Heyndrickxia acidicola: one gene and its partner. The main gene of each other region encodes a partner of the protein of the gene in region 2 in a complex. Links are inferred from orthologs where the notes say so. Each region holds a gene or a part of one and is shown on either strand. Other genes may lie near its edges.

Region 1 (3,529 bases), 1.0 Mb from region 2 along the record:
TTTTAAGAAAACCAATCATTGTAACCGACATCCCCGGTTCAAGAAGCGTTGTCGGCGATGGGTACGGGATGGTTGTTGACAACTCCATTGAAGGCCTTCGGGCAGGCATGGAGCACTTCATCCAGGAAAGAAGAATCGACGCTCAGAAGTTTGACTATAAAAAGTATAGTGAAGATGCACTTGCCATGTTCTATGAAAAGGTCTGTAAATGAAAGAGTATAAAAGATTTCTATTGGCTTTGAAAAAAGACATACAAAAAAGCTAACTCACTAAGAGTTAGCTTTTTCATATTACGATTTTGTCAGCTCTACACTTTCCAAATCAGATACCCGCTTTTTCATGCGATCTGCATCTCGAACGAGGATAGGCCTTAAATATTTTCCAGTATACGACTCTGGTGTTTCGGCTACTTTTTCAGGTGTCCCTGTTGCCACAATCGTTCCGCCTTTTTCTCCGCCTTCAGGGCCAAGATCAATAAGATAATCCGCTGTTTTGATTACATCGAGATTATGCTCGATGACAAGCACGGTATCCCCATTTTCCACAAGCCTTTGGAGAACATCCAGAAGGCGGGCAATGTCATCAACATGCAGGCCGGTTGTCGGTTCATCCAGGATATACATGGAACGGCCTGTTGACCGGCGATGCAGCTCAGAAGCCAGCTTCACCCGCTGCGCCTCCCCTCCTGAAAGAGTGGTGGCAGGCTGCCCGAGTTTCACATATCCGAGGCCGACATCCGCAATTGTCTGCAGTTTCCGTTTAATTTTAGGAATATTCTCAAAAAAGGTTAAGGCATCTTCTGCGGTCATATCTAAAACATCGGCAATATTACGGCCTTTGTACATGATCTCCAGCGTTTCACGATTATATCGTTTCCCATGGCAAACCTCGCACGGAACATACACATCCGGCAAAAAGTGCATTTCAATTTTGATGATGCCGTCACCATGGCAGGCTTCACAGCGTCCGCCTTTTACATTGAAGCTAAAGCGCCCCTTTTTATATCCGCGGACCTTTGCTTCATTTGAAGAGGCAAAGACATCCCGGATATCATCAAATACCCCGGTATATGTGGCAGGGTTTGAGCGCGGCGTACGCCCGATCGGAGACTGGTCAATATCAATGACCTTCTCTAAGTAGTCAATTCCCTTGATTTCCCGGAACTCACCAGGCTTCGTCTTAGCATTATGGAGCTTTTGAGCCAGGGTCTTATGAAGGATTTCATTGATCATGGTACTTTTCCCGGATCCGGAAACACCTGTGACAGCAATGAACATCCCTAATGGGAATTTAACAGAGACGTTTTTCAAGTTGTTTTCTTTTGCCCCTTTGATTTCAATAAAGCGGCCATCCGGCTTGCGGCGCTCCTGGGGAAGCGGAATAAAACGCTGCCCTGATAAATACTGGCCTGTGAGGGAATGAGGATCTGCCATCACTTCCTCCGGTGTGCCGGCCGATACGATTTGTCCTCCATGTACGCCTGCTCCCGGCCCAATATCAATGAGATAATCAGCCGCAAGCATCGTATCTTCATCGTGCTCGACCACGATCAGGGTATTGCCGATGTCACGCATGTTCTGCATTGTCTCAATTAAGCGGTCATTGTCCCGCTGATGAAGCCCGATGGATGGTTCATCCAGAATATACAAAACACCTGTCAATCTGGAACCAATCTGAGTGGCAAGGCGAATCCGCTGGGCTTCTCCTCCTGAAAGAGTCCCTGCAGCCCTGCTCAGAGTCAGATACTCCAGTCCCACATTGACAAGGAATCCAAGGCGCTCACGAATTTCCCTTAAAATAAGGTTCGCAATCTGCTTTTCCTTCTCTGTAAGGTCTAAATGGGAGAAGAATTCATTTGCATCCTCAATGGACTGTTCTGTCACTTGGCCGATATGGTGGTTATTAATTTTCACAGCAAGGCTTTCTTCCTTCAGCCTATAGCCTTTGCAGCGCGGACATGAGTGCTGGCCCATGTACTTTTCCATTTGCTCGCGTATAAAATCGGAGCCTGTTTCTTTGTACCGCCTTGCTACATTGCTGATTACGCCTTCAAACTTGATATAATTCTCCCTTACCTGACCAAAATCATTCTCATACCGGAAGTATACTCCCTCGTCTTCAGAACCATAAAGGATTTTATCAAGCTGATGCTTCGGAAGCTCTTTAACCGGCATATCCATATCAATTCCAAAATGATTGCAAACAGCTTCTAAAAGCTGAGGATAATATTTTGAACTTACTGGCTCCCAAGGGGCAATGGCATTCTCTTTAAGAGTGAGATCCTTATTTGGAATGACGAGATCCACATCCACTTCAAGCTTCGATCCCAGTCCGTCACACTCAGGGCAAGCCCCAAACGGACTGTTGAAAGAGAACATTCTTGGTTCAAGCTTATCAATCGAGAATCCGCAAAGAGGGCATGCATGATGCTCACTAAATAAAAGCTCTTCTTCCCCAATGACATCAATCACGACCTTGCCATCTGCAAGATTCAGGGCGGTTTCAAGCGAATCCGCCAGCCTTGAAGTGACATCCGGCTTTACAACGATACGGTCAACAACCACTTCAATGGTATGCTTTTTATTTTTTTCCAATTCGATGTCTTCACTTAAATCCTGCAAGTCGCCATCGACTCTTACACGCACAAATCCCTGCTTTTTAATGTCCTCCAAAAGCTTTACATGCGAGCCCTTTCTGCCGGACACAATCGGCGCCAATACCTGAAGCTTTGTCCGTTCAGGATATTCCATAATCCGGTCAACCATCTGCTCAATGGTCTGGGATGTAATTTCAATCCCGTGGTTAGGACATATCGGCCTCCCTACCCTTGCAAATAATAGACGAAGATAGTCATATATTTCTGTAACGGTCCCAACGGTCGATCGGGGATTGCGGCTCGTCGTTTTCTGGTCAATGGAAATGGCCGGTGAGAGCCCCTCAATAGCATCCACATCCGGTTTATCCATCTGTCCCAGAAACTGGCGGGCATAAGCAGACAAGGACTCTACATAGCGTCTCTGTCCTTCTGCATAAATCGTATCAAATGCGAGGGACGATTTTCCCGAACCGGACAAACCTGTTAACACAACAAGCTTGTCACGAGGAATGGTTACATCGATATTTTTTAGATTATGTGCTCTTGCACCCTGTACAATAATTTTATCCTGTGCCATCCCTTTCTCATCCTTCCGCTTTTAATTCCAGCAATGAATCCCGAAGCTCAGCGGCCCGTTCAAAATCAAGGGCTTTGGCTGCTTCTTTCATTTCTGTTTCTAATTTAGCGATTAACAGCTCCCGCTCCTGCTTCGTCATTTTGACCACTTTCTTAGCCGGCATGTACGTCTCCTGCTCTTCAGCAGCCTGAGTAGCACGAATGACTTCCCTAATATCCTTTTGAATGGTTGTCGGCGTTACACCGTGTACTCTATTGTATTCTTCCTGGAGAGCGCGGCGGCGTGCTGTTTCTTCTATTGCTTTTTCCATGGAGTCGGTCCGTTTATCCGCATACATGATAACCTGACCGTTTGCA
Region 2 (4,170 bases):
CGAACAATACCCGTTGCTTTCACTTATGTTGCCTCACTTTCATCAGATGATTTTTTTAGGTAAAGATTCATATAATGAAATGAATCTTTTACCTGTGTTGAGATTAGTATCTTTCATCTGGGAAGTTATATACATATTGATTAATTTTTCTACTTTTACTCGCCATAATCTGGAGTTAATTCCATTATTAATCTCTGTATCAACTCTTTTCCCCAAATTCCAGTAAAGGAAACATGAAAATTTCCATTTTTATCTTTCTCACCTGATGAAAGGAGGGATTTAGTTCACACGCTCCATTGGTTTAATCGCCTGCTGAAGCTCTTTAATGATATTATAAGCAGTCGCAAGCCAATCGCTCTCTTGCTGACCTTTTGTGTTCAATGTAATTTTCAGCCTTGCCCCATCCATTCCAAAACCAACCGAACGGCCAAATTGATTGCACACTTCCACTACTTTTGGACCATCAACATTTTTTGTGCCTTTCTCAGACATTAAAATGGTAATAACCTGTTTAGATTGTTTCATCGATTCCAAATAGGCATTTGCTGCATAGATCTTCATTTCTGCTACAGTAAATAAATATTCGACTTCCTTAGGATATTCGCTGTAACGGTCTACCATTTCTTCTTTTAGTTCCTCAATGTCCTCAAAAGATGTTATTCCTCTGAACCGCTTATACATTTCAATTTTCTGATGGCCGTCCGCAATATAGGAGTCTGGAATATACGCATCTAGTTCAAGCTCTATTTCAAAACCAGGAGTTTCCTTTTCAACATCAGTGCCTTTTCTTTCTTCTATAGCCTCTTTTAGCATTTGGGAGTAAAGATCAAACCCGACCGAATCAATAAAACCGTGCTGCTGAGCACCGAGAAGATTTCCGGCTCCCCGTATAGATAAATCTCTCATGGCAATCTTGAAACCTGATCCCAGCTCCGTAAATTCCTTGATGGCCTGAAGCCTTTTTTCAGAAACCTCTGTGAGCACTTTGTCTTTTCGGTATGTAAAATAGGCATAGGCTACACGATTAGATCTTCCTACACGTCCCCTCAGCTGATAGAGCTGGGATAATCCCATACGGTCTGCATCATAAACAATTAGCGTATTAACATTCGGGATATCTACTCCCGTTTCAATAATGGTAGTGGTGACCAGAACATCAAACTCACCTTCTAAAAATCCAAGGATTACACTTTCAAGCTGGGACTCTGTCATTTGTCCATGTGCGTATGCTACACGCGCATCTGGTACAAGCATAGATATTTCTTCTGCTTTTCTTTCAATATCCTCCACCCTGTTGTATAGAAAATAAACCTGGCCATCTCTCGAAAGCTCGCGTTCAATCGCCTCTCTTACAAGATTGCCATTATACTCCATTACATAGGTTTGGACTGGAAAACGATTTTCCGGCGGCGTTTCAATGACCGATAAATCACGGACTCCAAGCATGGACATATGAAGAGTTCTAGGAATTGGCGTAGCCGTTAAAGTTAAGACATCGACATTCGTTTTCATTTGCTTAATCTTCTCTTTATGCGTAACACCGAATCTTTGTTCTTCATCTATAATCAGGAGGCCCAAATTATGAAATTGAATATCTTTGGATAAAAGCCGGTGCGTTCCCACAACAAGATCGACCGTCCCAGCCTTTAAGCCTTTTGTCGTTTCCAACTGTTCTTTTCTGGAGCGGAAACGGCTTAGCTGTCCAATTTTAATCGGGTAATCCTGGAATCTCTCTTTAATGGTTTCATAATGCTGCTGGGCAAGGATAGTGGTCGGGACAAGAAGAGCCACTTGTTTTCCATCCATAATCGCTTTAAACGCAGCCCTGATTGCCACCTCTGTTTTCCCATATCCAACATCTCCGCATAAAAGGCGGTCCATCGGTCTTTCTTTTTCCATATCCCGCTTTATTTCCTCGATAGAGCGAAGCTGGTCTTCCGTCTCTTCATAAGGAAAGGAAAACTCAAACTCTCTCTGTAAATCACCATCCGGAGCAAATGCATGCCCTTTCGCCGCCTCGCGTTCTGCATAAAGCTTAATTAAATCGTCCGCAATATCCTGTACGGAGGACTGAACCTTTTTCTTAACCCGTTTCCATTCACTTCCGCCAAGCTTATACAGCTTCGGCTCTTTTCCTTCAGAACCAACGTATTTTTGGACAAGCTCGATCTGTTCTACCGGAACATAAAGCTTATCTGTCCCTTGATATTTAATATGGAGATAATCTTTATGGACTCCATTGATAATAAGGGTTTCAATGCCTAAATATTTACCTATTCCATGGTTAACATGGACAACATAATCTCCAACCTTAAGCTCTGAATAGTTCTTTATTCTTTCAGCATTCGAAATCTTTTGTTTCCTCGGCGTTTTCTTAACTTGCTTGTTAAAGAGCTCTTCTTCTGTAATAACAGCAAGCTTGGACATAGGCAGTTCGAAACCGGTCGATAAGCTTCCCGTTAAGATTTGGGTTCCTTTTGATAAAGGACCTAACGTCCTCCCTGGAGAAGCTTCAATTTCATAATCCTCCAATACTGCGTGCAGCTTTTTCAAACGGCTTTCATTCGCAGCAAGAAATACAATTGTATACTGGCCCTTTTTCCACCTGTCCACTTCTGCTTTTAGAAGATTCATCTGTCCATGAAAGTTCTGCATAGGTTTGCAGGTAATATTAATAATATTTTGAGGGCTCGTGTTTGGAATATGCCTTAAAAACAATGATAAATAGATGCGGGATAGATGAGATTGCGCCAGTAGCTTTGATAAGGAATGAGCAACCTCAAGGTCATGAATTATTTGGCCTTCTTCGAGCAGGGCTGTATACCACTCTGCTTCCTCTTTTTCTAAGCGGTCATTAATTTCCATCACTCGGCTAAGCTCATCTATAAGCAGGATGCCGCTGCTAGATACATAGTCTAGCAAACTAGCAGGCTCCTCATATGCGAGGGACAAATATTTAAAAAGTTGTTCAGGCTTTTGGCCATTTTTCAGCCTTTCAATATCATAGCCAATATTCTGGGAAAGAAGTTCCTTGGTTTTTTCTTTTTTAACTTTTTTGAGTGTAGAGGATAAGCCTGTTTTCAGTTTGTCAGCTATTGTGAGCATTTGCTCTTCGTTTATTGGCGATTCGGTGGCAGGTCCTATAAGAACAGAATCCAGTTTCTCAATAGAACGTTGATCGTCTGCAGAAAATGTTCGAATGGAGTCTACTTCTGTATCAAAAAGCTCTATTCTGATAGGATTTCCCTCTGTCAGCGGATAGATATCCATAATGCCGCCTCTTAAGCTGAAATCGCCAGGTGCATCGACCATATCGACACGGTTATAGCCCATAGTGACAAGCGTATTTAATGTTTCTGTGACATGAATGTCTTTCCCCAGTTCAAACACAAGCTGATACCCGCTCCAGGAAGCAGGGGAGGGAAGAATTTTTCTTAAGCCTGCCATAGGGACGATTAAAATACCTGTACGCTTTGAGCTAAGGAAATTCAAGGCTTCAATGCGCTGTGCTCTGAGTTCAGGGCTTGCTATCCCTATCTCTGCTGCAATGAGTTCATTGGCAGGATACAAATAAAGTGCCGGTATGTCAGACATCTGGCTTAGATCATCAAATAATTTCTGAGCCTGAAGCAAATTATAGGTAATAATGACAATTGGTTTCTTTGTCTTTTCAAAAAGGGAAGAAGTGAAGACGGATCTTGCTGAACCCGAAAGGCCGGCAACAAGCTGTTCCCTCAAGCCTTCTTCTATGCCGGTTATGACCGACTGTGTTTCATCTTGATTCAATATGAGGTCTTGTAATCCTTTCATTAAAGCCCCTCCTCTCTTTGTAGTGATGAAAGCTGCGAAAAAATACGGTTACTCTTTTACGCCCCTTCAACCTTTTTTCTTAATCACACATGTATAACAACAGAAAAATGCTTTGGAATATCTCCAAAGCGATTATTGAATTAAATAATCCTGCTCATGAAACTGAGGATTTCTTTCTAGCGCTTCCTGGCAATCCTCGCAAATTGCTTTTATATAAATATTTCCATCCGGCAGATAGGAAATCATCTCCTGCCGTTCCTGACTGGATAAAATATTCAATCCAATTTGTTCTGAATGCACGGAAAAGCGGTCAAGTACTCCGATACTGGTACCGCAGTGGCGGCAATGATAATGAATGGC

What was found.
Region 1: the proteins of mfd (region 2) and uvrA are in contact, whole or in part, in a crystal structure (PDB 4DFC), measured with the Escherichia coli proteins. The link is inferred for Heyndrickxia acidicola from one-to-one orthologs.

What each region holds. Positions count from the first base shown.
Region 1 is NZ_KV440953.1:4,492,247-4,495,775, reverse strand. The notes cover bases 91-3,529. They hold uvrA (excinuclease ABC subunit UvrA), read right to left. Parts: upstream 3,174-3,529; coding sequence 291-3,173; downstream 91-290. Other genes in these bases: uvrB (excinuclease ABC subunit UvrB), read right to left, coding at 3,181-3,529; A5N88_RS20880 (glycosyltransferase), read left to right, coding at 91-212. Outside these bases: more of A5N88_RS20880, read left to right, coding at 1-90. UniProt on the Escherichia coli protein: The UvrABC repair system catalyzes the recognition and processing of DNA lesions. UvrA is an ATPase and a DNA-binding protein. A damage recognition complex composed of 2 UvrA and 2 UvrB subunits scans DNA for abnormalities.
Region 2 is NZ_KV440953.1:3,448,619-3,452,788, reverse strand. What follows is about bases 80-4,159. They hold mfd (transcription-repair coupling factor), read right to left. Parts: upstream 3,811-4,159; coding sequence 280-3,810; downstream 80-279. Other genes in these bases: fin (anti-sigma-F factor Fin), read right to left, coding at 3,943-4,159. Also shown: spoVT (stage V sporulation protein T), read right to left, coding at 1-23; more of fin, read right to left, coding at 4,160-4,170. UniProt on the Escherichia coli protein: Couples transcription and DNA repair by recognizing RNA polymerase (RNAP) stalled at DNA lesions. Mediates ATP-dependent release of RNAP and its truncated transcript from the DNA, and recruitment of nucleotide excision repair machinery to the damaged site.